DNA from 3 places in the Anoxybacillus sp. UARK-01 genome. Region 1 is predicted to be linked to each of the others. Evidence: riboswitches for the same ligand, from Rfam matches in the RefSeq annotation. Region 1 holds a riboswitch; each other region holds the start of a gene.
What was found. Region 1 has a riboswitch for S-adenosylmethionine ahead of B6A27_RS17075 (O-acetylhomoserine aminocarboxypropyltransferase/cysteine synthase family protein). Riboswitches for the same ligand answer to the same signal wherever they lie in the genome.
Positions count from the first base shown of each region.

Region 2: linked by a shared signal. The riboswitch ahead of B6A27_RS08395 (hypothetical protein) and the one ahead of B6A27_RS17075 (O-acetylhomoserine aminocarboxypropyltransferase/cysteine synthase family protein) in region 1 are both predicted to bind S-adenosylmethionine.
Region 3: linked by a shared signal. The riboswitch ahead of B6A27_RS15535 (methionine ABC transporter ATP-binding protein) and the one ahead of B6A27_RS17075 (O-acetylhomoserine aminocarboxypropyltransferase/cysteine synthase family protein) in region 1 are both predicted to bind S-adenosylmethionine.

Region 1 covers NZ_NASY01000055.1:22,796-34,027, reverse strand. The annotation lists gene B6A27_RS17125 (proline dehydrogenase family protein) at 150-1,067, shown strand; gene B6A27_RS17120 (YuzL family protein) at 1,623-1,772, opposite strand; gene B6A27_RS17115 (3-hydroxyacyl-CoA dehydrogenase/enoyl-CoA hydratase family protein) at 1,963-4,347, shown strand; gene B6A27_RS17110 (acetyl-CoA C-acetyltransferase) at 4,541-5,716, shown strand; gene B6A27_RS17105 (acyl-CoA dehydrogenase family protein) at 5,772-7,556, shown strand; gene B6A27_RS17100 (arsenate reductase family protein) at 7,616-7,975, shown strand; gene gcvH (glycine cleavage system protein GcvH) at 8,050-8,433, shown strand; gene B6A27_RS17090 (toprim domain-containing protein) at 8,617-8,964, shown strand; gene B6A27_RS17085 (thioredoxin family protein) at 8,980-9,294, shown strand; gene B6A27_RS17080 (SCP2 sterol-binding domain-containing protein) at 9,554-9,901, shown strand; SAM riboswitch class I at 9,977-10,076, shown strand; gene B6A27_RS17075 (O-acetylhomoserine aminocarboxypropyltransferase/cysteine synthase family protein) at 10,147-11,232, shown strand, end outside.
Region 2 covers NZ_NASY01000038.1:939-12,170, reverse strand. The annotation lists gene B6A27_RS08430 (fumarylacetoacetate hydrolase family protein) at 1-454, opposite strand, end outside; gene B6A27_RS08425 (malate synthase G) at 820-3,000, opposite strand; gene B6A27_RS08420 (FAD-binding oxidoreductase) at 3,155-4,600, opposite strand; gene B6A27_RS08415 ((Fe-S)-binding protein) at 4,591-5,958, opposite strand; gene B6A27_RS08410 (FAD-binding oxidoreductase) at 5,960-7,285, opposite strand; gene B6A27_RS08405 (diacylglycerol/lipid kinase family protein) at 7,615-8,502, opposite strand; gene B6A27_RS08400 (hypothetical protein) at 8,678-8,875, opposite strand; gene B6A27_RS08395 (hypothetical protein) at 8,907-9,251, opposite strand; SAM riboswitch class I at 9,301-9,406, opposite strand; gene B6A27_RS08390 (AraC family transcriptional regulator) at 9,550-10,473, opposite strand; gene B6A27_RS08385 (hypothetical protein) at 10,513-10,740, opposite strand; gene B6A27_RS08380 (hypothetical protein) at 10,969-11,232, opposite strand, start outside.
Region 3 covers NZ_NASY01000049.1:98,032-106,371, reverse strand. The annotation lists gene B6A27_RS15570 (ABC transporter ATP-binding protein) at 1-510, shown strand, start outside; gene B6A27_RS15565 (ABC transporter permease) at 500-1,273, shown strand; gene B6A27_RS15560 (ABC transporter permease) at 1,276-2,064, shown strand; gene B6A27_RS15555 (SOS response-associated peptidase) at 2,188-2,856, shown strand; partial or broken gene B6A27_RS15550 (MFS transporter) at 3,167-4,339, opposite strand; gene B6A27_RS15545 (MetQ/NlpA family ABC transporter substrate-binding protein) at 4,461-5,294, opposite strand; gene B6A27_RS15540 (methionine ABC transporter permease) at 5,336-6,001, opposite strand; gene B6A27_RS15535 (methionine ABC transporter ATP-binding protein) at 5,991-7,004, opposite strand; SAM riboswitch class I at 7,165-7,273, opposite strand; gene rpmG (50S ribosomal protein L33) at 7,624-7,773, shown strand; gene B6A27_RS15525 (type B 50S ribosomal protein L31) at 7,812-8,069, shown strand.

The DNA.
Region 1 (11,232 bases):
TCAATGACTCGGTTGTAGATTATCCGGTTTGTGGAATAATATACATAAAGGCGAATTTTGTCGAAAAAAGATATTCAATTATAAAAAAACATGCTAAAATCATCGTAGATAGTACATGAAGGCGTTTACGGAAATAAGGAGGTAGTAAGATGGAGCAATTGATGCGTGACTTTTTTTTGTTTTTATCAAAAAATAAAACATTGACAAAATTGGCGAAAAAATACGGGTTGCGCTTCGGGGCTTCTCGCTTTGTAGCTGGAGAAACGATTGAACGTGCTGTAGAAGTGATTAAAGATTTAAATAAAAAAGGGCTTGCAGTGACGATCGATTATTTAGGAGAGTTTGTTGATAACGCAAAAGAAGCGAATGAAATGGCTGACAATTCTATTGAAGCCATTCGCGCAATTGGAAGAGAGAAGTTGAACTCCCAGCTATCCTTAAAAATGACATCAATGGGACTAGACATTTCTGATGAGCTTGTGATGCAAAATATGCGCCGGATTCTAGATGCGGCAAAAGAAAACGGCGTATTTGTTACCATTGATATGGAGGACTATTCACGTTGCCAAAAAACATTGGATATTTTTAAGCAATTGAAAAAAGAATATGATAATGTGGGTACGGTATTGCAAGCGTATTTATATCGTACGGAATCCGATATTGAAGATTTAAAAGATTACCATCCGAATTTGCGCCTTGTTAAAGGAGCGTACAAGGAATCGCAGGAAGTAGCGTTTCCTGAGAAAAAAGATGTTGATGATAATTTCAAAAAAATTATTAAAATGCATCTGCTGAATGGAAACTATACGGCGGTAGCGACTCATGATGATGCGATTATTGAATATACGAAGCAGCTAGTAAAGGAATATAACATTCCAAATGATCAATTTGAGTTTCAAATGTTGTACGGAATTCGCCCAGAACGACAAGAACAGCTTGTTCGCGAAGGATACACCATGCGTGTCTATGTACCGTATGGAACGGACTGGTACGGCTATTTTATGCGCCGTCTTGCTGAACGCCCAGCGAATGTAGCATTTGTTATCAAAGGAATATTGCGTAAATAGTAAAGGCACAAATATCCATGGTTTATTGTTTTATAAAAATCACACATGATCTGGGTAAACACAAGCTTTTCTGCCCCTTCCCTTGAACAGAATGATAACGTTCGTTATTTGGGAAGGGCCGTACCTATCTCATGTGGTTAAGCTTTTAACAGTGAATGAAGAAAAAAATTCGCGATTTTGTTTCTTCGTTTGATTCCGCTTTTATTTTTCTGCTCGATCCAAAAGGGGCTGCCTATTATTAGAAGGCAGCCCCTTTATATCGTTCACTCGTGGTGCTAGATCCCATCGATTCGTTTATGGTCCTTACGCTATATCTACTGAATAAATGAATGGTGTCAATAAAACTTACGGTCGAAAGGCAAGTCGGTAACTTGCGGCCGTTACGCCAAAGCGCGACCGCCAGCCCAATCAACAGGCCGTTTTCAGACAAATCCGGTTGTCCGAAAGGGGGATGTTCGATCGCTCAACCATCGACTTCTCAAGTGGAAGTGAATGTTGAAGGATCAAGTTGTATGGATCATTGTTGCATGTATTGCCCAGCTATAGCAAGTATCGTTACTCTCCTTGCATGTTTGCTTTTTTATATTGCTGATTTTGACTTGTTTTTTTCCCGCTTCCATCCATCTCGACATTTGGTCCTGCGTTTCCCTTTACACTTGCGGCGCTGACGGCTGCTTTAGACGGGTTCTTCTGCATTTTTGCCATCCCTATCACCTCCGTTTTTAGCTTGGCTGAAAAAAATAATTTATACTCTAGACAAAAATTGTTAAGCATATATATTGCGAAAATTTAAAAGATACTTTATATTTAAATTATAAGAATAATAGTCAGCCAATATTTTTTTTGAGAAAAAATGAATGATTATTCATTCAATATATCGGAGGGGGAAGTTGCCATGGTCAAACGGATTAAACGGGCCGCGGTATTAGGTTCTGGAGTAATGGGCTCCGGCATTGCCGCACATTTAGCGAACGTCGGCATTCCAACCTTGCTTCTTGATATCGTGCCGCGTGAACGAACAAAGGAGGAGGAAGCAAGAGGTCTTACATTTGAACATACAGCTGTTCGTAACCGCTTGGCGAATCAGGCTCTGCAAAAGCTATTGAAGCAAAAACCGGCGCCGCTGATGACGAAAGAAAAGCTGGCGCTCATCGAGACCGGAAATTTTGAAGATGACTTACACCGTCTGGCGGAGGCTGATTGGATTATTGAAGTAGTGGTGGAGAATTTAGACATAAAAAAACAGCTGTTTGCTAAAATCGACGCAGTCAGAAGAGAAGGGAGCATTGTAAGTTCCAATACGTCTGGTATTTCAGTGGAAGCCATGTCTGAAGGACGTTCGGAAGATTTTAAAAAGCATTTTTTAGGGACTCACTTTTTTAATCCGCCCCGCTATTTAAAACTTCTGGAAATCATTCCGACGAAAGCCACTGATCCAGAGATTGTTGCCTTTATGAAGGAATTTGGCGAGGAAGTGCTTGGGAAAGGAGTCGTCATTGCTAAAGATACGCCTAATTTTATTGCTAATCGCATTGGAACGTATGGGCTGCTAGTAACAGTGCGAGAAATGATCAAAGGAGGCTATAGCGTTGGCGAGGTTGACTCTGTTACAGGGCCGTTAATCGGACGTCCGAAAAGCGCTACGTTTCGCACGCTGGATGTCGTTGGTTTAGATACATTTATTCATGTAGCGAACAATGTATTTGAAAAAGTGGACGGAGAGGAAAAAGAGGTTTTTCGCACTCCTGATTTTATGAAAGCAATGCTGGAAAAAGGATGGCTTGGCAGCAAAGCAGGACAAGGATTTTTCCTCAAAAAAGGAAAGGACATTTTAGAATTAAACTATGAAACCCTGGAATATGAACCAAGCAAAAAACTAAAAACACCAGCGGTCGAGATGAGCAAGCAGGCTAAAGGATTAAGCAATAAATTGAAAGCGCTTGTATATAGCGATGACCGTGCTGGAGAATTGCTTTGGAATATTTTAAGCCCGGTCCTTCTTTATTCGGCACAACTGCTAGGGGAAATTGCCGATGATATTGTCGCCATTGACCGGGCAATGAAATGGGGATTTGGATGGGAGTTTGGCCCGTTTGAAACATGGGATGCGATCGGTGTGGAAGCGTCTGTTCGCAAAATGCAAGAAGAAGGAAAGAACGTTCCTGATTGGGTTGCTCAAATGCTTGCTGCGGGGCATACATCCTTTTATAAGCGAGAAAACGGAAAAGTTTTAGTTTATGACAAGGGAGAATACAAGCCTGTTTCAGAGAATCCAAAAGTCATTCATCTTAAACGGTTAAAAGAAGAAAACAGGGTTATCAAAAAAAATAGCGGTGCCAGCTTGATTGATTTAGGGGATGATGTGGCGCTATTAGAGTTTCATTCACCAAATAATGCGATCGGCCTTGATATTGTCCAAATGATCAACGACTCGCTAGAGGAAGTCGATCGCAACTATAAAGGCCTTGTCATTGGAAACCAAGGGAAAAACTTCTGTGTTGGTGCCAATCTGGCTCTGATTTTAATGGAGGCCCAAGATGATAATTATTTTGAAATTGAGCTCGTTGTGAGACAGTTCCAGCAGGCGATGATGAATATTAAATATAGTCCAAAGCCAGTGGTTGCTGCTCCTTTTGCGATGACGCTTGGCGGCGGTACGGAAATTTGCTTGCCGGCCGCACGCATTCAAGCGGCAGGAGAAACGTATATGGGATTAGTTGAAGTTGGTGTTGGGTTGATTCCTGGCGGCGGTGGAAACAAGGAACTATATATTAAATATTTAAACAGCCTGCCGAATGGCGTGGACTTTGATTTGCAAAAAGTGGCGAATAACGTGTTTGAAACGATTGCGACGGCCAAAGTATCTACATCGGCGTTGGAAGCTCGCGAGCTGAATTTTTTAAATCGACAAGACGGAATTACGATGAATGGTGACCATTTGCTTTATGATGCCAAACAGGCTGTAATTTCTCTATACGACAGCGGTTATCAGCCGCCTGTGCGCAAAAAGATTCCGGTCGTAGGCGAGTCTGGATACGCAGCATTGCTTTTAGCTGCTCAATCCATGCACCTTTCCGGTTATGCTACAGAGCATGATGTAAAGATTGCCAAAAAGCTTGCCTATGTCATTGCTGGAGGAAAAGTGCCGTACGGTACGGAGGTAGATGAACAATATTTATTAGATTTAGAGAGAGAAGCGTTTTTAAGTTTAGTAGGAGAAAGAAAATCGCAGGAGCGGATGCAGCATATGCTTGTAAAAGGAAAGCCGCTGCGCAACTAAATAACAAACATAGATATGCGGCCGTATCAAATGAGCACAGGGGGCTTTCTCTTAACAATAGCAAGGGGATGGATTGACTGGCCTATGATCCGCTGCTCTCATCGAAGTTGCGTGGAATATGGTTTGGATGCTGTAAGGCATTCATGCTCGTAAAATCTTAAATAAAGCCTATATAGAAACAGGGGGGAAGATTGTGAGAGAAGCAGTCATCGTAGCGGGAGCGCGTACTCCGGTCGGAAAGGCGAAAAAAGGGACGCTTGCTCATATGCGTCCAGATGATTTAGGCGCGCTTGTTGTGAAAGAAACATTAAAGAGAGCGGAAAATTATGATGGAGACATCGATGATTTGATTTTTGGCTGCGCCATGCCGGAGGCGGAGCAGGGGCTAAATATAGCCCGCAACATAGGGGCATTGGCAGGTCTCCCTTACACTGTTCCAGCCATTACGATCAATCGCTATTGCTCATCAGGGCTGCAGGCGATTGCTTATGCAGCGGAACGCATTATGCTTGGCCACTCTGACACGATTATCGCTGGCGGCGTTGAATCAATGAGTCTTGTCCCCATGCTGGGGCATGTTGTGAGGCCGAATGCAAAAATTGCTGAAAACATTCCAGAATACTATATGTCAATGGGACATACAGCAGAGCAAGTGGCTATGAAGTATGGAATCAGCCGCGAAGAACAGGATGCGTTTGCTGTAGGCAGCCATCAGCGGGCAGCCCAAGCGATCCGTGACGGGAAGTTTGTGGATGAAATTGTTCCGGTGAATGTCACGATCCGTACGGTTGAAAATAACCGACTTGCGGAAAAACAGATCGTATTTGCTGAAGACGAAGGTGTTCGTCCGGAAACGAACAAAGAAATATTAGCAAAGCTGCGCCCGGCGTTTGCCGTTAATGGAACAGTCACTGCAGGAAATGCGTCGCAAACAAGCGATGGGGCAGCAGCGGTCATGGTGATGGATCGCGAAAAGGCAGAAGCGCTTGGCTTGAAGCCTCTTGGAAAATTCCGTTCATTCGCCGTAGCAGGCGTCCCTCCAGAAGTGATGGGAATCGGGCCGATTGCTGCTGTTCCAAAGGCGCTAAAGCTTGCTGGATTAGAGCTTTCCGATATCGGATTATTTGAGCTAAATGAGGCGTTCGCTTCACAAGCGATTCAAGTGATTCGGGAGCTCGGTCTAGATGAAGAAAAAGTCAATGTCAATGGCGGAGCGATTGCACTCGGGCATCCGCTCGGATGCACAGGGGCTAAATTAACGTTGACCTTGCTTCATGAGATGCGCCGCCGGCATGAGCAATTTGGTATTGTTACGATGTGCATCGGCGGCGGCATGGGAGCCGCTGGTGTATTTGAATTACTGGAGTAGTGTAAAGCAGATGATATCAAGGTTGTTCACATAAAAAACAAGGAGGAGAAACGCAATGGCAAAAGCGATGGATAATGTGGTGAAAGGTGGCAGCTTCTTAATTGAAGAGGTAGACTGCGGACGCGTGTTTACTCCGGAAGATTTTACAGATGAGCATAAAATGATCGCCAAAACAACAGAGGAATTTGTGATCAATGAGGTGTTGCCTCAGTTAGAGCACTTAGAAAATCATGAGTTTGATCGTTCTGTTAAACTGCTAAAGAAAGCGGGAGAAATTGGACTTTTAAGCGCGGATGTACCGGAAGAGTATGGAGGTTTGTCGCTTGATAAAATCAGCTCAGCATTAATTGCCGAAAAAATGGCGCGGGCCGGAGGGTTTTCGATTTCGCATGGCGCCCACGTAGGAATCGGCTCACTTCCTATTGTATTATTTGGAACAGAAGCGCAAAAACAAAAATATTTGCCGGCATTGGCCACAGGTGAAAAGATAGCGGCTTATGCTTTAACAGAGCCGGGCTCCGGTTCGGACGCTCTAGGGGCGAAAACGACAGCGAAGCTGAATGCAGAAGGCACTCACTATGTTTTGAATGGAGAGAAGCAATGGATTACCAATGCAGGGTTTGCGGATGTGTTTGTCGTTTATGCTAAAGTGGATGGCGAGCATTTCTCGGCTTTTATTGTAGAGCGTGATTTTCCTGGGGTGTCTACCGGAGCAGAAGAAAAGAAAATGGGAATTAAAAGCTCTTCCACTCGCACATTAATTTTACAAGATGCCCTTGTGCCGAAGGAGAATTTATTAGGGGAAATTGGAAAGGGGCATGTCATCGCTTTTAATATTTTAAATATTGGCCGTTATAAATTAGGTGTCGGAGCGGTTGGCGGCTCCAAACGGGCTCTAGAGGTGACGATTCAATATGCGAATCAGCGCCAGCAATTTAAAACGCCAATTTCCCAATTTTCATTAACACAAGAAAAATTTGCGACGATGGCATCAAAACTATACGCTGCGGAGAGCTCGGTATATCGCACAGTTGGATTATTTGAGGAGCGCATGAGCAAGCTGGATGCCGAACAAGCGAGAGAAGGAAAAGAAATTGCTAGATCTATTGCTGAATATGCCATTGAATGTTCATTGAATAAATTTTTTGCAACGGAAGTATTGGATTACATTGTGGATGAAGGGGTACAGATTCATGGCGGCTACGGTTTTATGCAGGAATATGAAATTGAACGGGCGTATCGCGACTCGCGCATTAACCGTATTTTTGAAGGAACGAATGAAATCAACCGCCTGTTAGTACCGGGAACGTATTTGCGGAAAGCGATGAAGGGAGAGCTTCCTCTTTTGCAAAAAGCGCAAAAGCTGCAAGAAGAACTCATGATGCTGATGCCGGAAGAAGTAGGAGATGGATTGCTAGAGCAAGAAAAATATTTGGTGCGGAACGCGAAAAAAATTGCTCTGTTGACAGCCGGCCTAGCCGTGCAGAAATTTGGCCCGAAACTAGAGAAAGAACAAGAAGTGCTAGTGAATATTGCCGACATTGTCAGCAATATTTATGCGATGGAATCAGCGCTTCTTCGCACAGAAAAGGCGATTCAAAAATTTGGAGCAGAGAAAAATAAACAAAAAATTTTATATACAGAAATTTTCTGCCAGGAAGCATTTAATGAAATCGAAGCACATGCAAAAGAAACGATTGTAGCGGTTGAGCAAGGAGATATGCTGCGAATGATGCTATCGGCATTGCGCAAGCTTACGCGCCATACTCCAATCAATGTCATTGCCAAAAAACGCGAAGCGGCGGCCGCGCTCATTGAAGCAGAACGTTATATTGTGTAATAATGAGAAGTACCAGACGAATCGTCTGGTACTTTGTTTATAGAGGGTGATGAACGATCATGTTAACTTTTTACTGGTATCCGAAATGCAGCACTTGCCGAAAAGCGAAAAAATGGTTAGAGGAGCGCGGCATCGCAGTGAATGATGTACATATTGCCGAACATCCACCAACAAAAGATGAATTAAGAGAGCTTTATCAACAAAGCGGGCTTCCGCTCAAAAAGTTTTTTAACACAAGCGGCATGAGGTATCGGGAGCTAGGATTAAAAGATCGCATCAGCACAGCGACTGACGACGAGCTGCTTGAACTATTGGCATCGGATGGCATGCTGATTAAACGGCCGATTGCAACAGATGGGACGCATGTGGTAGTAGGATTTGATGAGCAAGCTTATGAAAAAATTTTTGGACAAGTATAACGAATACAGTCGAGTTTTTCAAAAAAATCAGTTATTATTAAAAAGAATACATTGCTGTTGGAGGGACATAAATCATGAACACACCAAAAGAATTGCGCTATTCTGAAGAACATGAATGGGTACGTGTGGAAGATGGTAAAGTTCGAATTGGAATTACTGATTTTGCGCAATCCGAGTTAGGAGATATCGTATTTGTTGAGCTTCCAGAGGTAGGTGCGGAACTTACAGCAAACGAGCCGTTTGGCAGTGTTGAATCAGTGAAAACGGTTTCTGAGCTGTATGCCCCTATCAGTGGAAAAGTTGTTGAAATTAATGAAGAATTAAACGACAATCCTGAATTTGTCAATGAATCTCCATATGAGAAGGCATGGATGATTGTTGTTGAGCCGACTGATTTAAGCGAAATCGATCGTTTATTGACGGCTGAACAATATGAGCAAATGATTAACCAAGAATAAGATCGATTCTAGCACGCCGTGGCTAATAATGCCGCGGCGTTATATCTTTTATATGAATAGTGAATGGTTAAAGCAAGCATGGATTGTTTCTCCGATCTCAAGGCTGTTTTATTTTTGGAAGCAGGAAGGTAGAAAACAAAGAGCGAATGGAATACAATATACATAACTTCTTTTCATTAGGTGATGATCATGATGGATAAAGAAAAAGTAATTATTGTCGAGGGGCGCTCCGACAAAAAGAAAATAGAGGGCATGATTAAAGATTCCGTTGAAATCATTTGCACAAACGGGACGATCAGCCGTGCAAAATTAGATGAGTGGATTGATCAGCTGTATGATAAAGAAGTGTTTATCTTAGTGGATTCGGATGAAGCGGGAGAACGATTGCGAAAGCAGCTGCGCCGTGAATTTCCTGAGGCGGAGCATTTATATATCGATCGCATGTATCGAGAGGTGGCCGCAGCACCTAAAAAACATATTGCAACGGTGCTGCTGAGCGCTAATATTGATGTGTATGCAGATGATTGGTAAAAGGTGTGAAGAAGTGTGGAAGAAGTAACGATACAGCAATTAGATGAACTCATTCAGCAGGAGGAGTTTGTATGTTTGTATGTATATACACCGATGTGCGGCACATGCCAGCTAGCGAATCGCATGGTCAGCATTGTTCAAGAGCTAACTTCTCATGTAGCCTTTCGGAAGTCCGATATTAACTATATGCCGGATCGAGCGGTCAGCTGGGAAATTGAAAGTGTACCTTGCCTGCTGTTATTTAGAAACGGGGAAATGAAAAAGAAGTTATATGCATTTCAATCTGTCCCATATTTATATGAGGTGATTCAAGAATTGCAAAAGCCGTAATGCATGCATTTATGGATAAGAGAAGAACAAACAGTAGATAGGTCCATTTTAGATTGTGCAGAAGTGTTGGCATCCGTATAGATTGAAGCAAGCCTTTGGGGGCTTGCTTTTTTATTTAGAGTTTTTTTGACATATTTCTCGGGAAATATGAAAAATCGTGTACGTTTTCTTGATGATTTGTCGACAAGTTTATAAAGGAATTATGCCTTTTTCTATGGAAATAAATGAGAGAAAAGGATAATGGAGAGGCGGGAAAACGATGAAGATTTATGAATTAACTAAAAAATTTATGGAACGTGTACAGACGTTGCACCATCTGTTGCCGATTTTACCGGAGGAGGAACTCTACATTCGCTTTGAATGCGATGCAGAAACACTGATTTTCGCCATTTCAAAAACGGGAGTTCATCTGGCGCAGGAAGCTGATGAAAGGAAGATATTAACCATTAGAGGGTCGAAAGAGGCGCTTGTTAGTCTGTTGAAAGGTGAACTTAAATTGCAGCAGCAGCTCCGCTTAAAAGAATTAGTGGTTTCCGGTAGCTTTCGTCACATGCTTTTATTAGAATCGCTTCTTCATTTAGCTAAACCATATCGTTATGCCTCTTGAATATGAAATCACGAAATGTTATTGACATGATAAAAAAACAGTGTTATTATTCAGAAAAATAAAATAATAAACAAGTTCTTATCAAGAGTGGCGGAGGGACTGGCCCGATGAAGCCCGGCAACCGGTTTGACACGGTGCCAATTCCAGCAGAGTGTATCGCTCTGGCAGATAAGAAGAGTTAAAGGAAATTTCCCCCTCTTCTTATGATGAAGAGGGGGTTTTCATTTGATTATAAAAAGGAGAGGATGACAGTGGGCGAAAAATCATATCGTTTAGAAACGCTGGCGGTGCATGGGGGGGTAAGTCCAGATCCTGTGACAGGAGCAAGAGCCGTTCCGATTTATCAATCGAACGCTTATCAATTTGCCAATACGGAGCATGCAGCCAACTTATTCGCATTGAAAGAAGAAGGGTACATTTATACGCGCATTCATAACCCGACCGCCACAGTCTTTGAGGAAAGAGTGGCACAATTAGAAGGAGGAATTGGAAGTCTTGCAGTAGCAAGCGGCATGGCCGCAATCACGCTTGCGATCTTAAATATAGCGCAAGCAGGAGACGAGATTGTGTCAGCTTCAACGCTATATGGAGGTACCTATAACCTCTTTGCCACTACCCTTCCGAAATATGGGATTACAACGCATTTTGTTGATCCCGCTAATCCGGAAAATTTTCGTGCTGCCATTACGCCAAAAACGAAAGCGATCTTTGCAGAAACGATTGGTAATCCAAGTTTGCACGTACTAGATATTGAAGCGGTAGCCAACATTGCGCATGAAGCGGGTATTCCTCTCATTATTGATAATACGTTTGCCACTCCATATCTATGCCGTCCGATTGAGTATGGGGCGGATATCGTTGTTCATTCAGCTACTAAATGGCTGCTTGGAAACGGTACAACGCTTGGCGGCATTATTATAGACGGAGGAAAGTTTAATTGGGATTCTCCTAAATTTCCGGGATTTACAACTCCGGATCCAAGCTATCACAATCTTGTGTATGCAGAAGCTTTAGGTCCGGCTGCTTATATCATTAAGGCTCGTGTGCAATTGCTGCGGGATCTTGGACCAGCGATTAGCCCATTTAATGCGTTTCAATTTAATTTAGGGCTTGAGACGCTTCATGTACGCATGAAAGAGCATATTGCTAACACGCGTCGGATTGTAGACTATTTAGATCGCCATCCGGCAGTAGAATGGGTGCTGTATCCTGGACACGAAAAGCATCCAGCCAAGAATTTGGCCGAAAAATATTTGCCGAAAGGAGCGGGAGCCGTTGTGGTGTTCGGCATTAAAGGAGGAAGAGAAGCGGGAGCGGCTCTCATTAACAAC
Region 2 (11,232 bases), on a different contig from region 1:
TCCAATGGCCGTCTTGATGAAAAAATTGCGGTGCCGTTACATCGTTCCCAACGGTATAGCCGAACACATAATTCAATACATCTGATTCTGGAATATGTTTCGCTTCTTTTCCAATCACCACCGCCAATTCTGATTCAAACTTCACGTGGTCGATTCCTTTTGGAATGATAATTTCTTCTTCAGGCCCGATCACCGATGAAGCAGGCTTAAAGAAAAACACCGGAATTTCCGGCAGCACATCCGGAATCTCTTGTTTTTGCGAGACGTAATTGGCACCGATTCCAATGATTTGATTCGGCTCTAACGGAGCAAGAAGCTTGACCTCATGCCCGGAAAATGTTTTTTCTGTATACTCCCATTTTCCAAACATATCCCCTTGAATTTCTCTGATCCTACCATCTGTTACGATACCTGTGTACCTTTCTCCGTTCGCTATAAATCTAGCAAATTTCATCCCTTTTCTCCTCTCGTCCAATCTGTCATCCGCTCTTGAAAGAGTCCTGTGACTTGCCTTTTCGCCAATCAACTGTGTGATAAAAGAGCTAAATCACACCTTTTTCCAACCTGTTTTTATGAAAAGAATGCCTGACTCTCGAACGATTCTGAAAATCATTCAGCCATGATTCAGCAATGAGCCATTTTCCTGCTGCCGCTGATAGCACATTATATAGTGACAAACAACTCCCGATTGGCCATCCATTGGCGGCGGCTTCTGCAACGTTTAAATCAGGACAACTTCCCCACCCTTGTTCACTGTATCACGTAGATGAAAGGGCATCCTAAATAAATAGAATGCCCTCATTGTTCCTTGTAGGTCTCCTACTGTTTTACCGCAAACTTCGCCTTGGCTTCTAAGCGGCGGCGATGCAAAATTGGTTCCGTGTAACCGTTCGGCTGCTCATAGCCTTTGAAAATAAGGTCGCAGGCCGCTTGGAAGGCGACAGAATGATCATAGTCTTCCGCCATTGGCCGATAAGCAGGATCTCCAGCGTTTTGCTCATCGACGACCTTCGCCATGCGTTTTAATGTCTCGAGCACTTGTTCTTTCGTGCAAATTCCGTGATGAAGCCAGTTGGCGATATGCTGACTTGAAATTCTTAAGGTCGCCCGGTCTTCCATCAGCCCGATATTATGAATATCAGGAACTTTCGAGCAACCAATTCCTTGTTCCACCCAACGGACAACATATCCAAGAATGCCTTGAGCGTTATTATCTAGTTCTTGTTGAATTTCTTCCGGAGTCCAGTTAGGATCGACGGCCACTGGAATTTGTAAAATATCATCGCGGAAATCTTTCAACTCTTTGCTTAATTCATTTTGTGCCTTGGTTACATTGATTTGGTGATAGTGTAGAGCATGCAAGACCGCTGCCGTTGGAGAAGGTACCCACGCTGTATTGGCGCCTGCCTGAAGCTGACTGCCTTTTTGCTTCAGCATTTCCGCCATCATATCCGGCATGGCCCACATTCCTTTACCGATTTGCGCCCGACCTTGCAAACCAGCAGCAAGCCCAATGCTTACATTTGATTTCTCATAGGCTTGCAGCCATGCTGATGTTTTCATATCGTTTTTGCGAATCATCGGCCCCGCTTCCATTGAAGTATGGATTTCATCCCCCGTACGATCTAAGAAACCAGTATTAATAAACACGATGCGGTCTCTTACTTGATAAATGCAGTTTTTCAAGTTCAGCGTTGTGCGGCGTTCCTCGTCCATGACACCAATTTTGATGGTATTTCGCTCGAGGCCCAGCATATCTTCCACACGGTCAAATAATTCATTCGCAAAAGCCACTTCTTCTGAACCGTGCATTTTCGGCTTCACAATGTAGATCGAACCCTTTGCGGAATTTTTATAGCGGCCATTGCCTAACAGAGAATGTTTCGCAATTAAACTAGTCACAACCGCATCCAAAATCCCTTCATAAATTTCCTGGCCATTCGGATCTAATACGGTATTATTCGTCATCAGATGGCCAACATTGCGAATGAACATGAGCGAACGTCCCCGCAATACCAATTCTTCTCCATTTGGCTTTGTGTAAATCCGGTCAGGATGGAGCGTGCGCGTTATCGTTTGATTGCCTTTTGCAAATGTGGCTGTCAAATCTCCTTTCATTAAACCTAATAAATTGCGGTATACAAGGACTTTGTCCTCCGCATCGACGGCGGCAACAGAATCTTCTCCGTCCATAATCGTCGTCAACGCTGCTTCCAATAAAATATCTTTCACACCCGCCGCATCGGTTTTGCCGACAGGATGATGGCGATCGATTTGGATTTCAATATGCAAGCCGTTATTTTTCAGCAAGATAGCCGATGGCTCTTCCGGATCTCCTTGATAGCCGACCCATTTTTCCTCATCTTGAAGGTTTGTCATCTTGCCATCCTTGGTGGAAACAGATAATTTTCCATCAAGGACCGCGTACTTGACGGCATCTTTATGGGAGTAACCGTTTAACGGTGCCGCTTCATCGAGGAATTGCTTAGCATAGGCAATCACTTTCTCGCCGCGGACAGGATTGTAATGAGCGCCACGTTCCGCGCCGTCCTCTTCACTGATTACATCCGTTCCGTAAAGAGCGTCATAGAGACTCCCCCAGCGCGCGTTCGCTGCGTTCAGCGCATAACGGGCGTTGCTGACAGGGACAACTAGCTGTGGTCCAGCCTGTAGAGCGATTTCATCATCTACTCCTTCAGTTGTGATTTGAAAATCTTCTACTTCTGGTTCTAAATAGCCAATTTCCTCTAAAAATGATTTATATTGATGAAAATCAAAATTTTCTCTATGCTGGCGATGCCATTCATGAAGTTTTTCTTGAATTTCATCACGTCGGGCAAGCAACCCTTTATTTTTCGGCGTCAAATCGTTTACTAGCCTTTCTAAATCCGCCCAAAACTGTTCGTTTTCAACTCCGCTTTCGGGCAAAACCTCTTGGTTGATAAACTCATAGAAAAGGCGGGCAACTTGAAGATTTCCTACTTTTACATAGTCTTGCATACAACCACTTCCCCCATTTCATCCTCATCGATTTTTTAAAAGTACTTCCTTCCTCATACAGAGAGTTTCTGTTTGTTATTACGAAACATCGTTTCTTAATTTATTAAAAAAATAATAGCATAAAGTTGCAGGTGCTTCAATAATTTTCAAAAAATTATTTCATTTTCTCATTTCTTTTCACTTCAACACAACGCCCTGGTGTCGGAAATAACTTTCCAGCATTTAATAAGTTTTTCGGATTGAATACATCACGAATATTGGTTTGTGCGGCAATTTCTTCGTCGCTGAAAATGAAACGCATTTCTTCTCGTTTTTCAATGCCCACTCCATGCTCGCCGGTGATCGATCCGCCAGCATCGGCACAAGCTTGCAGACATTCGCTTCCAGCCGCCAATGCCATTTCTGTTTCCCCTGGTTTCCTCGAATCAAAAAGGACAAGTGGATGAAGATTTCCGTCCCCAGCATGGAAAATATTCGCGATTCGCAATCCATATTTTTCGCTTATTTGTCTGATTCGTTCTAGCACTTCCGGCAGCTTGCTCCGCGGAATCACCCCGTCTTGCACTAAGTAGTCCGGAGAAATCGCTCCCATCGCCCCAAATCCCGTTTTTCGATTCGCCCACCATCTTTCCCGTTCCTTCTCATCTTGGGCTACTTTCACTTCACGAACATTTCGGCTTCGGCATACCTTTAATATTTCTTGAATTTGTTCGTCGATACCAGCAGAAATACCATCTACTTCAATAAGCAAAAGCGCTTCAATATCTTTCGGATGCCCTACTGGAAACGCCGCTGCTTCCACCCCCTCAATCGCTGTTTTATCCATCATTTCAAGGGCAGCGGGAACAATTCCGGCGGAAATGATATCAGACACGGCTTGGCTGGCATCGGAAACTTTATCAAAATACGCCAGCACCGTTTGTTTCGCTTCAGGATTTTTTAAAATGCGAACGGTGATTTTCGTTACAATTCCTAACGTGCCTTCCGATCCTGTCAATATTCCAAGCAAATCATATCCAGGCGGATCAAGAACTCCGTTTGTGCTTATTTCAATCATTTCCCCATTTGGCAAAACAACTTCCAGCCCCAAAATATGGTTTGTCGTCACGCCATATTTTAAGCAGTGGGCTCCCCCGGCATTTTCAGCAACGTTCCCACCGATCGTACAACAATATTGGCTTGATGGATCAGGAGCATAATAATAGCCTTTATCAGCAATCGAATGGGTCAGCTTCAGATTTATAAAGCCCGGCTCGACCACCGCACGTCGATTTTCGAGGTCGACCGATACGAGCCGCTTCATTTTGGTTAAGCTAATGATCACCTCGCCATTTAACGGAATCGCTCCGCCGCTTAATCCCGTTCCTGCACCGCGGGCAAGAAAGGGCAAATCATGCTCATGGCAATATTTCACAATCTGCGCGACTTCCTCTGCGCTATTGGGAAACACGACTGCCTTCGGTAAATGGCGATGAATCGTAAAACCATCACAGTCATATGCAAGCAAATCTTCTTTTTTATAGAGAATCGCTGAAGTACCAACGATTTTCGCAAGATTTTCGATATGTGTATCCTTTATTTGCCCACCTTTTATCGCCATGATTCTCCCACCTTTTGTTGATCCTCTTTTTGGTATGCCCAATCAAGCAGCTGAACGGTATGCACAATTTTTTGGTTTCTTCCGTATTTCAGCACTCCCATCGCCATTTGTAGCATACAGCCGGGATTCCCCATCGAAATCATTTCGACCTCTTCAGGAACATGCTCCATTTTACTTTTTAGGACAGCTCCTGCCATTTCCGGATGAGTGATATTGTAAATGCCAGCACTTCCACAGCAACGGTCGGCATTCGGCATATGCACCATTTCCACCCCAGGAATGCTAAGAAGAATGTCGCGCGGCTCCCGGCGTATCCCTTGGCTATGCGCTAAATGGCATGCATCATGATACGTAATCCTTGTTTTGATTTCAGCTTTTGGCTTTTCATACCCTGTATCATAAAGATATTTAGAAATATCTTGTACCTTCGCAGCAAACCGTTCTGCTTTTTCGCGCCACTCCTGATCTTCACGGAATAATTCTGGATATTCTTTCAACATGCAGCCGCAGCCTGCCGCATTCACAATGACTGTATCAGCATCTTTAAACGCTTCGATATTCCGCTTCGCCAGCTTTCTTCCTGTTTCACGGTCGCCGGCGTGAACATGCAGCGCTCCACAACACGTTTGATTTTGTGGGATTGTCACATTATTTCCATTACGGGTTAATACACGAATCGTCGCTTCATTTATATCACTGAACATCACATCCATGACGCATCCAGTTAAAAGGGCAACCGTCCGCTTCGTTTCCCCTTTCGCTTGAATCATGCCGGCCTGTTTGTATTTTTGGCGAACCGGCTGTTTGACTTCCGGTAAAATCGCTTCCATTTCCGCTAAATGCTCCGGCATCATATGAATCAGCCGCGTCTTACGCGCCATCTTTTGCAACCCGCTCTTTTGGTAAAACTTCAACAACCTCCCTAATAAATGCAAGCGATTCGCATGCGGAAATACTCCCTCAAGAAAAAATTTGCTTACCGCTCCTTTCCATCCGGTCAATGGCATCGCTTGACGAATTTGCCCGCGCGCCTCTTCGATCAGCCCTCCGACATCGACATCAGCAGGACAAGCGGTCGTACACGCGCGGCAATCAAGACACGCAAAAACCGGATCGGCAAACGCTTCATTCACTTCCAGCTTTCCTTCGGCAACCGATTTAATCAGATGGACGCGCCCGCGCGGAGAATGCTGTTCTTGCCCCGTTTGTTCATAAGTTGGACAGGATTCCAAGCACATGCCGCAATGAACACAATCGGCCCATTTGCTTTCATCAGGAGGGTCATTCCAAAGATAATTCCCCAAGCTCGCCGCTGTACATGCCGGTGCTTGTTTTACATCGTTCTCTCTTACACTCACATTATATCCCTCCTACAAATCGTCCATGATTAAGAGTAGAATGGGGATCTATTTTTGTTTTAATACCTTCTAATAGGAAGAAATAAGACGGTTTTTCACCCCAAACCTCTACTTTTTGCCGAAGCGCCAACGGCAAATGTTTCACAATCACGTATCCGCCAAGCGGGATCACAAACTGACGAAGCCGCTCAATGGCAGCAACAACCTCTTCGCCCGTCCCTTTGATATATATTTGACATAGTCCATGCCCAAGACCGCCATGCGCCTCAACAGCTATATTCATAGCGTCTTGTAAAATATGGCTTGCTTTTATGACTTGAAGAGCATCGAGATTGACAACGCCGATTTTCAAAGCAGCCTCTATTTCGTTGCTGCTTCCGCTTTCCCTCCCATTCGGAGCGATGGTGTAAAATTGTCTCCAAAATGCTCGCGCTTCTTTTAATGGTAAAATCGTTATGTTTGTTTTGGCTGGCTGAATGCGCTTGACAAAATTCTCCTGGTAATGGACAGCGCTTTCGACATCTTCAAAGCTGATCGCTACTGTATAAGCATGATTCCCTGTTAACCGCTCCGATAAAGAAGGGCTTAACAATTCCAGGGATGTCGGTTCCATCAACGAATCTAGCAATTCCACAGCAAAAGCGCGTATTTCTTCCATCTTTCCTTCTTGAAAGGATAATAGAATAAGGCTTTCATATTTCGGAAGCGGGCGAAGCTTCAACGTTACTTCCGATATCACTCCGAGCGTCCCCATAGAACCGATAAACAGCTTGTTCATATCATAGCCAGCCACATTTTTAACCACTTTGCCTCCCGAGCGGATAACCGTTCCATTCGGGTAAACAATTCTCATTCCAATGACGCTGTCGCGAGCAGAACCATAACGAAATCGTTTCGGACCACTGTCGTTCGCTGCAATAGCTCCACCAATCGTGGCATATTCTGGCCATATCGGATCCAACGCGATCGTTTGGTTATATTCGGCTAAATATTCCTGCAAAGATTGAAACGGTGTCCCCGCTTTAACCGTTAATGTCATGTCACCAACGTTATGCTCGACAACTCCTTTATATTCCGCCAGTGAAAGCAAAAGATCGGCGACTTCCGTTCCCCCGCCAAATCCTCTCTTCGTTCCGCCGCCGACAATCGTTACTTTTTTTCCATGGTTGTCTGCATACATTAAAACATTGGAAATCTCCTCTTCCGACTGCGGATAAACGGTGACCCGACCGCTATTTCCCAGCGGATGTCCCACATCTTCTTCTACTTGAACGTGGCTGTCGCGCAAAATCGCCTTTAATTCTGATAAAAATTCTGTGGCGAGCAATCCTCACACCCCTTATTGTTTTGTAATAAGAAACATCGTTTCTATAATTTCGTGCAACGAATCCTTTAAGCATCATCACTGAAATGTATACTACTTACCATTTATTTAATCACTTTTTCCACTATTTTTCAATTAATTTTTAGAATTTATAAAATAGTATAAATATATCATTTCCCCAGTGCTGATGATCTATTATGCTACTAAAAAACAGAATGATCTTCCTGCTTCTTCTCTCGAACAAGAAACGCCAGTGAACCTATTCATTTGCCCACAAAGCGTTCCTTAGATGAAAATAAATGGCTTGAACAGCTTTTTTGCCTGCGGGAGGGTCACATAATTAGCAACGCCTCCTTCTGAATCGTTACATTCACTGGAGTTTTCGTGAGAATCTCGCCATCGCTTTGGACAATTATCGGCGGTTCAGCGATAATTTCTACCTGTTTTCCTTTGATCATGGTGACACTTGGATGTGAAACATGCTTTCCTTTATACGCTTTTGGAAACGTGCGTAACAGCTCCCATTTTGTGATGCTATGTACGATACAAATGTCAAAAAGTCCGTCATCGTAACAAGCATCCGGACATATTTTAATCCCTCCGCCGTAATTCGGAGTATTAGCAATGGCAATGAACCATACATTTGAAAAAGATTGAACCTTCCCGTCAATTTTTAATTGAATGCGGACGGGACGATATTGGAATAAAGCATGCAAAACGCTCAATCCATAGGAAAGATCGCCTAACCTAACGAGATTTAATAAATCTTTATATTTAGCGATATTGTTGATTTCGGCCACTTTGCCGTCAAATCCGATTCCCGTTACAGTCATGCAGTATTCTTCGCCAATTTTTCCAACGTCCATTTTTCTTTTCTTTCCTCTTAAAATACGTTCCAACGCCCTTTTATAGTCCATCGGTATATCAAGAGCCCTTGCTAAATCATTTCCTGACCCTGCCGGAATAATCCCTAAAGGTATATTCGAATGAATGAGCCCGTTTGCCACATCGTGGATTGTGCCATCGCCGCCAACGGCGACAACCGCATTGCATGCTTTAGAAGAAAACTCCTTCACTATTTCTACCGCATGTTTTGGACGTTCTGTAAAACGAACTTGATAATTTACCTGCTTCTCTTGAAGCAGCTTTTCAACCTTTTTCCAAACTTTCAGCCCTTTTCCGTTTCCTGAGATTTTATTAACAACAAAATAATAGATCATATCGATCGTTCCCTCTAATCAAAGATCGTAACATGAAAATCCCAAACAAGGTCCCGCTTTACATCGGGACGCTTGTTTTTCTCTTTTTACTTTACCGATTTGAGAATTCCGGCCATTTGCTGCTCGTGCCGAAGAAAAAATAAAGGCCCTACCGTTTTTCCTCATGAGCGGTACCCTAAGCGATGGCAACCGTCCTTTTTCTTGTTTCACTCCCTCTCACTAAGGTAAAGGTTTCGAAAGGATCAATGAGCATAGCGACATGCCATTTAGGAGACAAGAACCGCCCATTTCGCTGAGTCAATCTCATTCCGCTGACATTCGTTTCCATGTCTTTTCCTCGAATACCAGCATGCTCATCTATTTCGACTTCCATAGCTCCCTCTCCTTTTTCTTTTCTAACGTTTTTAATCAATCTGCCCGACCGGCAGCCCTTGCTCTCTTAGCTCCCGCCAAATGTAACGATCGAGCGCATAGGGCTCTTCTGCTTTGAACACTTCCACTTCCGCCAACGTAAGTAACAGTTGAAACGGTTTTCCAAATGCTTGCCCATACAATAGAAAAAAGTTCGTATGGTGATCAATGTAAAAAATCGCTGTAGAATCCCATTGACGAAGCTGACGTTTCACACCGTTGGCAACATGTAAAGCGAATGAAGCAGCTTTCATATGGCACGCCATGTACCTGCGGATCGTTTCGCTCATCATTCTCGCCCCTTTCTCAATAAGGATGGTCACAAACGGCTCTGCCAAAATAAAAAGCTCTTTCCGCCATGAATGACGCGAAAAGAGCTTGAAGCCGTCCTTATCATTCAAAGCGAAGCGCTTTGCGGGTAGGAGCACCTTGCGTCAAGCGCAGGTTGCTGTGAAGTCATTGAGCCCGATCTCTCGTTCACTCTTGATAAGACTTATTCAGTTATTCCTATGCTACCATTATTTTATGGAAATGACAACCATTTTTTAATTTCCAAAAACCAGGATTTATAACATCGAAATAACAAGGACTTCTTCTTTACGATCGACCATCGTCGCCAGATCATTCGTCCTATTCCTAGCCCCCGCTAGATGATCCCCTTTCTTTTATAGGGACATATAAATGAACTTTACACTTTCCTTCCGGATCTGTTTCTGGATTATTCATACAAAATTCCAGGCACGGCCTATCATCCGCATCATACTCACTATTTGGCAACCACTGTCCAAATAAACTTTGATACGCAATCGCTAATTTATCAATCGTATCGTAAAACTGATATAAGGCATATAATCCGCCAGGTATTGTTTTATATTGAATATCGGGATCTTCCTCTCCCTTGAAACCGGTCGGCAGCGTCACACACGCATCATAGCGGCAAGCAAATTCTTCTACAACAAGTGGATCATCCAATGAGATGCCAATAAAATCGTGCTCTGGCGGATACAATCCGTTTCGGTTTGCCCATTCGTTTAATTGATTCCATGCATAATACGTTTCTAAATAGCTACCCACATGCCTAACAAAAGCCACTTCATAGTCAGGAAGCTCTTTAATCGTTATATTCATGCTCCATATTCTCCTTAATAAATGATGGTTAGCGTAAGTATAACGTATCGGAGCAGACCATTCTTCTTGATTCTTGCTTATATCTAATGAAATATTGCGATTTTGATGTTTTTTTCTTACGTCACTGGGAACCATGTGAAAATGTTGTTTAAAAGCAGCATTAAAATTTGAAACGGAGCCAAAACCACAGAGATTGGAGATTTCCAAGATAGATTTAGTCGTTTCAGTTAAGTAATACACCGACTTTTGCAGACGAATTTTTTTCACATAAGACATCGGTGTCATTCCAACAACCGAAGTGAAGATACGATTAAAATGATATTTCGAAAAATGGGAAACGTTGGCTAATGTATCAAGATGAATAGGCTCGTCATAATGATCATGAATATACTTGACGGCTCTTTCAATTCTTTCATAATAATCCCTTCTCATTTCATTGCCTCCTAATATTCGCTGAACCCTACTCTTTTGCTAATAGTATCGCATGGGAGCTATCACGATTTTCCCTCGTTCTTCAGCGGCAACTCTAACACCATTATGTTCGTAAATAATTCTAATTGCACCGTTTCTAATGACTGTTCTTGAAGTGCCGTTCTTCATTACATCTTCAACAACATTTGTCGGAATCCCTCCCGTTTGATGCCCTCTTGCATATTCTATTGGTTGTCCAGCCATTGCCGCATTTTCCGAAACCGACAACACTTTGCCTCATGGATCCTAGCTGTAATTCGCGACCGTCGTTCCATTTTCATCGACCATCCGCACGACATCGCCGCGGTAGTTCGCTGCATAATAGAGCGGATCGCCGTTTTGGTTCTTCACCGTATTTGGTTTCCTGTTCGCCCATACCGTTTAGTCGTTATCGCCATCATATCTTCAAAAACAAATATGGTGGTTATCATCGCCATAACCACCAAAAAATTCAATCTAATTATACATTTCTTTTTTTATCTTTAGAAATAATTCTATTTCTTCTGGCTCTTGCTCACTTAATCCATCAAAATGCTTCTCGGAATGCACTAATTCATAATAGCCCCAGATTGCAGAAATCCCTTCCTCGTCATATCCATAAAACTTGTAATACCATGTTTCAGGTATTTTATTTTCAATAACTTCAAATAATTCTGCCGGATACCAATAAGGAGTTTCGTAATCGTCAAATAAAAGATATCTTAACCCATCTTCATAAAA
Region 3 (8,340 bases), on a different contig from region 1:
GGGCAGCGGATGCGCTGTGAACTGGCTGCGGCTTTATTGCACCGGCCGGCCGTTTTATTTTTGGATGAGCCAACGATTGGCCTTGATGTTCATACACAGGAAAAAGTCCGGCGTTTTATTGCGGAATATAATCGTGAGCACCAAACGACCATTTTATTAACATCGCATTATATGGGAGATGTGACTGCACTGTGTGACCGCATTATGATGATTAACTACGGCCAGCTGATTTATGACGGAGAATTGTCGGTGTTAACGGAAAAGCTGGCGCCATACAAACGGCTTGAGGTGCGCTTTTCTGAAGTGCCGAATGCGCGCTGGGAAGATTATGGGGAAGTGGCAGAAATCGAGGACAGCCAGGTGGTATTGCGGGTTAATCGTGAGAGGGTAGCTGAAGTGTCGGCGCATTTCTTGCAGCATTTCCACGTTCATGATATTAACATTCAAGATCCGCCGATGGAAGAAGTGATTACGCGCGCCTTCCAGGAGGAGTTGTCCCATGGTTCGTAAATATGCTGCTCTTTTACGGATGAAGTACATGGAAATGCTGGCTTACCGCCTAGCTACGATTGTATGGATGACCGGGGCTATCACTCAGCCCTTGATTACGATGGCTGTTTGGATCAACATTGATCCATCGCAAAGCGATGCGTTCTTTTTTTACTTTATGGCCGTGATTTTTGTAGAAAGAATGACAAGTGCATGGGATGTTTGGGAGCTCGATCGCGAAATTCGCGAAGGGACATTTTCCAACTATATCATCCGGCCGTTGCATCCGATCCATTGGGCGATTGCGGAGAATGTAGTGTATAAGCTATTATTTCTTGTTATTTTAATACCGATATGGGCGGGGGCGGCGCTGTTTGTGTCGGCACTGCGCGTTGAGATATCAATGAGTCAGCTGTTGTTATTTTTGGCGGCGGTGTTGATGGGGGCGCTGCTTCGTTTCTTGCTTAGCTATACTTGCGGGCTGCTTGGTTTTTGGATAACAAAAGTTGCGGCCATCTACAGCGTGCTGGAAGTTATCTCTTTATTTTTATCAGGGAGAATAGCGCCATTATCGATGCTTCCACCGCTTTTGCAGCAATGGAGCATTTTCCTGCCCTTTCGTTACATGATCGGTTTTCCGATTGATCTGATCAGCCAAGCCGCTAATGGTCATGAGGTGCGCCAGGGCTTTATGATCGCATCGGTTTGGGCCGTGATATTCATTATGATGCTTCAATGGATCTGGAAAGCGGGATTAAAGAAAAATCAAGCGGTGGGTGGTTGATCATGGGCAGATACTGGCGAATTTTCCGCGAATTTTTCCGAGCGTGCTTTGTTGAAGAGCTGGAATATCGTAGCGAGTTTCTTGGGAATCTGGTTTCCAGCTTTTTTGGCATTGGGATTGCGATTTTGACCATCCATATCTTTTTTTATCAGACCGATCGGCTTGGAGGATGGACATATACAGATGTACTTGTGCTGCTCGGCGTCTTTAATACATTGAAAGGCTGGATCGATTTTGCTTTGCGCCCCAATATGCCGCGCTTGCTTGAGCACGTTCGCCGCGGCACGCTTGATTATATTTTAACCAAGCCTGTTGATAGCATGTTTTATGTGAGCTTTCGTCATTTAGTGTTTTGGCGGTTGATTGATGTTGCTCTTGGCCTCGGTCTGATCGTCTATGGACTAGCGGAAAAGCATTATATGCCATCATTGGTTGATATACTCGTTTTTCTGATCACGATGGCTTCGTCGCTTGTATTGATTTATTCGTTATGGATGATGCTGATGACGACTTCGTTTTGGGTGATCCGCATTGATGATTTATCTTTTATTTTTGATTCCTTCTTTGAAACAGCGCGGTTTCCGATCGGCATGTACCGCGGCTGGGTGCGCGTGATTTTGACTTATGTGCTGCCAGCGGCGGTAATTACGAATATGCCGGCTTTATCGTTGCTGGGAAAATGGAATATGGCGACTGCGCTTATTGCTGGATTGCTGGCTGTTGTGTTTTTATGGCTGGCACGTCGCTTTTGGCGGTTTGCATTGCGTTCGTATACAAGTGCAAGCAGCTGAGGAAAGCGCAAGGTAGAGAAAACGGATGGACATAATGGAGCAAAAGATGAAAGGGAGCGCGCATATCGCTCCCTCTTAGTGTTATACTTGTACATAAGTATATATTTAAAGGAGGGGATTGGGATGTGCGGACGTTTTTCGTTGGCGGCTGATATGGAGCAGTTGCAAGCGTTGTTTCATTTTGTTTTTCCTGAACCGCTATCGCCCCGTTTTAACATCGCGCCAAGCCAAGCGGTGCTGACGGTTGTTGAAGAGAATGGGATAAGGATCGGAAAAATGATGAGGTGGGGGCTCGTGCCCGCTTGGGCGAATGATCCGAAAATCGGCTGGAAGATGATCAATGCGAGAGGCGAGACCGTCGATGAAAAAGCGAGCTTTCGTCAAGCGTTGAAACGGCGCCGTTGTTTAATTTTAGCGGACGGATTTTACGAATGGAAAAAGGAAGGGACGAACAAAATTCCGTATCGTTTTACGTTGCGAAATGGTGAGCCTTTTGCTTTTGCAGGGCTGTGGGAAAAATGGGACAAGCAAGGGACGGCGTTGTATACATGTACCATTATTACAACGGAAGCAAATGAATTGGTCAGCCCCATTCATGAGCGGATGCCGGTCATTTTGCCGCCAGAGCAGCATGAAGCATGGCTGGATGCAAAGCTAGAGGATACCGATTATGTGAAATCGTTGCTTAAGCCATATGCCGCGGCAAAGATGAGCATGTATGAAGTAGATTCGATTGTCAATTCACCGAAAAATGATGTTCGTGCATGTCTGGAGCCGATTCATAGTCAATGAGAGGAAGGGAACTTGCACGTTCTTGTCCTTTTAAGGACGAAATGAATGATCTTTGGAAGAGTGTCGGTTGGGAAAATATGTATGATCTTGCCGTTGTCATCGATTCGTGTGATCAAGGTGAACTCTTTTTCGAGACTCGGCCGCCCGACTCTACTAGATGACATTGAGGAAACTTACCTTCGGAAGGTTTGTTTTAGGGATTGAAGCATGGGGGAACGCTAGCGGAAACAGAAGATCCGCCGGCGTTTTTTATTGAAGGAGAAAGCGGGAACGCTTTTAGGAAGAACAAGATAGCAGACAGGACGAACACTTATTGGAGATGCTTTTGGGCATATCTAATCAACGGATAGCTTAACAGCAGCAAAGCAATGATAAACGCGATCACACCCAACCAATGAAAATGCATCTAAAAACAACCTCCTGCTGTCCCCGCCAAGCTCGACCCTACATAATAAAATAGCAGATAAAGAGAAGCTGCTTGCGCTTTATAGAGCCTTGTGCATTTGCCAATCCATGTGCTGGCGATCGAATGGCAGCCAAACGTAAATAGTGAAAGCCCAATCAGCTTTATCGCAACAGAAGGAATAAGGGGAATAGCGGCACCGAGAATGGTCCATGTGACCGATAGACTTAATGTGGGCGCATATCCAGATAAATCGGCTTTTTTTCCCATATAAACAGAGCTGAAGCTTCCGAATAAGTACACCATAAACAAAAATCCAAGCACGGATAGACTTAATGAGTATGGCGGTTCACTTAATAAAAAGCTAATATAGTTGTACAGCGTCACAAACTCTCCCATAAATAAAAAGCCGAGCATAATCAGCGACATCAGCGGTTTATGGCGCAAATGGACAACATAGGCCGCCAAAGCCGTTTTGCCGCTAGACGGCTTTGGGGCAGAATGGCGCGGCGCCGGCAGGATCACGGCGAAAATAACGCTTAATAAAAGCGAAAAGGCTCCTATGGAAAACAGTGCGGTCCGCCATGAAAACCAATCGGTTAATAGCCTGATCGCTATTCGTCCAGCCATGCCTCCAATGCTGGTTCCGCTAAATAAAGCCCCATCGCTTTGCCAATTCCTTCTGCTTGAAATTCCTCCGTAATATAAGCCATTGTTAAAGAGGGGACGTCGGCAGCTGCCATACCGAGTAACGCGCGCGCAAGCACAAGAGAAGGAAAGTGGGAGAGTAGCGTGCTTGCCATCGTTAATAACGATGTTAACAGCAACGAGATGGTCATCACTCTCTTTTTTCCAGCGCGATCCGAGATACTCGCGGCAAGGAGAATGATAATGGCTAATGCACCGGTCGATACAGACATGGCTAAGCTAGCTGAAGCGGCAGAAATGTGAAAGGTTTTTGCGAACAGCGGCAAGAGCGGCTGAGCCGTATAATAAGCTGGCGAAGGTAACAAATCCGCCCAAAAACAGCGCCCAGCTTGCTTTGCTAGATTCTGTACTGCCTCCTTGAATGTGTGTCAATGGTTCTCGCCTCTTTATTGTTCTTCGATCTATTTTTACTATAATGGTTCGATGACGAAACGTCTATTTCCATGCTGTGAAAAAGACACACGCCGTGAGGAGACGGCGTGTATGGGAGAAGTTATTGTTTTCGTTCCAGCATCCATTTTGGCTTTCCAAAGCCTTTGAAATTTTGGTCGATCACTTTTTCAAATTCTTTTGATTGAACCACTGCTTGGATATCTTTGACAAACGGTTGATTTAAATCTTTTGTATTCACAACGATGCGATTGCGATAATCATCCGGCATATTTTCTAGGGCAAGAGCGTCATTTAAGTCCATTTTTGCCGCTAAAGCGAAGTTGCCGGGCACCGCCGCCAAATCGACGCTTTCAACTGTCCGCGGCAATTGCCCTGCTTCAATCGGTTTAAATTTAAGGTGCTTGACATTTTCTTTGATATCTTTTTCCGAAACAGTGAGCGGATTGACGGATGAGTCAAGCTGGATCAGTTTTTGGTCTTGTAAGATTAGTAGTGCTCTTGCCAGGTTCGTAGGATCATTCGGAATCGCCATTTCGCTTCCATCCTTGATTTCATTTAGTGATTTAAATTTTTTTGAATAAATCCCCATTGGAGCAGTTGGAACAATAATGACTTCAGAAAGATCAAGATGATGCTCTTTAGCGAATGTCTCCATATAAATTTTATGCTGGAATAAATTAGCGTCTAAATCGCCATTGGCTAAAGCTAAATTTGGTTGAATGTAGTCGCTGAATTCCACTACTTTGACTTTATATCCTTTCTTTTCTAACAGCGGTTTGATCGCTTGGTTGACCATGTCGCTGTATGGACCGGAAGTTGCGCCAATCGTCAGCTCTTTTTTCTGCGTGCTTCCGGAAGCAGCTTCTTTATTGCCGCATGCCGCTAAAAGTGAAAAGGAAAGAAGGCAAATAAGTAAAACCAGTCGTTTTTTCATGTTGAAATCCCCCTTGATTATTTTATCGATTGCGTTGTTTTTTACCGTTTATCGACAAGACGGGCGATGCGTTCACCGCTAAATTGAATGATTTGAACAAGACAAATTAAAACAACGATCGTTGTAATCATCACCGTATTGTCATAGCGATAATAGCCAAAACGGATCGCTAAGTCGCCAATGCCCCCGCCGCCGACAATGCCGGCCATGGCAGAATATCCGACTAAGCTAATCGTTGTAATGGTGATCCCGTGGACGATGCCCGGGCGAGCTTCCGACAGCAGTACATCTTTAATAATCATCCACGGCGTAGCCCCAACGGCAATTGCTGCTTCAATCACTCCCTTCTCAATTTCTCGCAATGAGGTTTCTACCATTCTTGCGAAAAAAGGAATGGCGGCAACCGACAGCGAGACAGAGGCAGCAGTAGGACCGATGGTGGTTCCGGTAATCAGTCTTGTCAGCGGCAGCAGCCCGACGAGCAAGATGACAAACGGAATCGAACGAATCAGATTGACCGCAAAGCCTAGAACGGATTTGACGATGTTATTTTCTAAAAAAAGGCCCCGATCCGTGACGAAAAGCAGAATCCCCAACGGAAGTCCAATAAGGATCGCGATACAAAGAGAGATGGCGACCATATAAATCGTTTCTAAAAACGCTTTGTTTAGTTCAGGAATAAGATCGATAAGAGCATTAAGCAGCATGCGCAATCACTTCCAATCCATTGGTTCTTTCGGAAATATAATCGAGCGCTCGTTCAATTTCTTTGCGCTCTCCTGTCAGCTCCATGATAAAGACGCCGAGCGGGATGTTTTGAATATATTCGATTTTCCCGTGTAAGATATTGCCTTTCACTTTAAAGGTTTGCAACATATCGGAAACGATCGCTTCTTCGGCGCTCTCTCCCTTGAATAAAATTTTCACCATCGTTCCTGTCCGTTTTTGCAACAGATGGTCAGGAACTTCAAATTGCAGGATGCTATTGATGAAAGATTTCGTTAATTCCTCCTTTGGATTGGTAAAAAGCTCATATACCGTTCCTAATTCTATAATTTTTCCATTTTGCATAACCGCGACGCGATCGCATATATCTTTCACTACCTCCATTTCATGGGTAATCAATACAATAGTGATGCCTAATTCGCGATTAATTTTTTTCAACAGTGTCAAAATGGATTTGGTTGTGCTTGGATCGAGTGCCGATGTTGCTTCATCGCACAAAAGGACATTGGGATCATTCGCAAGCGCCCGCGCGATGCCGACTCGCTGTTTTTGTCCGCCGCTCAACTGGGCAGGGTAGGCATCTCGCTTGTCAGACAGACCGACTATGTCTAGCAACTCATTGACTCGTTTCTCTATTTCCTCCTTCGGTTTGTTAGCGGCTTTTAAAGCGAATGCGATATTTTCAAAAACTGTTTTTGAACTGACAAGATAAAAATGTTGAAAAATCATTCCGATTTTTAGACGCGCTTGCCGTAGCTGTTCGCTGTTTAAAGATGTTAAATCAACGCCGTCTATCATAATTTGTCCAGATGTCGGCCGCTCCAAAAGGTTGAGGCAGCGCAGCAACGTGCTTTTGCCGGCGCCGCTATAGCCGATGACGCCAAAAATTTCTCCAGCTTGGATGGTCAAAGAGACGTGATCGACGCCGATGACTTGCCTGTTTTTCGATGTGTAAATTTTAGTTACATCCTTGATTTCAATCATCACTTTCCCCCCTGAGAGTCGAGCTTTTTTAAAAAGAATGGAATTTGCAAAAAGTCTCGCGATGGCTCTTTTCATATGGTAACGAAAATTTTTGCATGGACCTCCATATAAAAGAAAAAACCTCTTTCACTCAGAAAGAGGCATCGGTATGTAAATACCAGACTTATCTTTCAGAATGAAAGCCATTCTGCAGGATGTGGCACCGTTCCCGATTGCGGGAGGTTGCCGGACGTCATTGGGCCTGTTCCCTCGGTCGCTCTTGATAAGCGGTTTGTTTATGGAATTTTTATACTCATCATAATTCCGATAAAGCTGATTGTCAATATCGGTTTTTATGAAAAAAAGATAAAAACGCTTACATTATAGGGAAAATAAGAAAAAATTTTTATTTATAGATGGCCCGAAAGTAAATCTATATTTGTCCACAAAAGGAGAAGAGAGAACGACAAAGCGATCGTCAACTTTTAGGATTTTTTCTCTAAGCTATGAGAGGGCGAATCTGACTTTCTTTCTTGACGATTGACAGTTGCTTATTTTTTTGATAAGTTGAATATGTTAAATCGTAATTATTACGATTTAATGGTGTATCAAATATTTTCAGTTTGGAGGGATCTTAGGCATGAGAGTAAAAGTTGTTTTACAGTGCACAGAGACAGGTGACCGTAACTATATCACGACAAAAAATAAACGAAATAATCCAGAGCGCTTAGAATTAAGAAAATATTCACCACGTTTAAAGCGCTATACGCTGCATCGCGAAACGAAGTAGCGCTTTGCTGAAAATAATCTAAAGGAAGTGATTCTCAAATGAAGCCAGGCATTCATCCTAACTATCAAAAAGTGGTTTTTATGGATGTCAACAGTGAATATAAATTTTTAAGCGGATCGACCAAATCTTCTAACGAAACGATCGTATGGGAAGACGGGAATACATATCCGCTTATTAAAGTGGAAATTAGTTCAGATACGCACCCCTTTTATACTGGGAAACAAAAATTTACGGACCGTCGCGGAAGAGCTGAACAATTTATGAAAAAATATCATTTGCAGCAGCAAGATAAATAATGGAAGGATAAAGCCGTACGAGACCGACCGGGAGCCAATGGTTTTATTGATGAGGGAGAAAAAATTGTTTCTCATAAACTGTTGAGTAAAAAAAGAGGATTTCTATATAAACCCAGTCTGCCTTTCCAGATGCGCCCGTTTAAAATTTTACTGGGATGAATTGATAAGCCGGATTGATATAGCTTATTGGTCATGCGATCCCCTTCGGATCGCTACGGGGTCTGAACAAAGCACAGATAAAAAATAAAGTCGTCGACCTCCAATGGCGTAA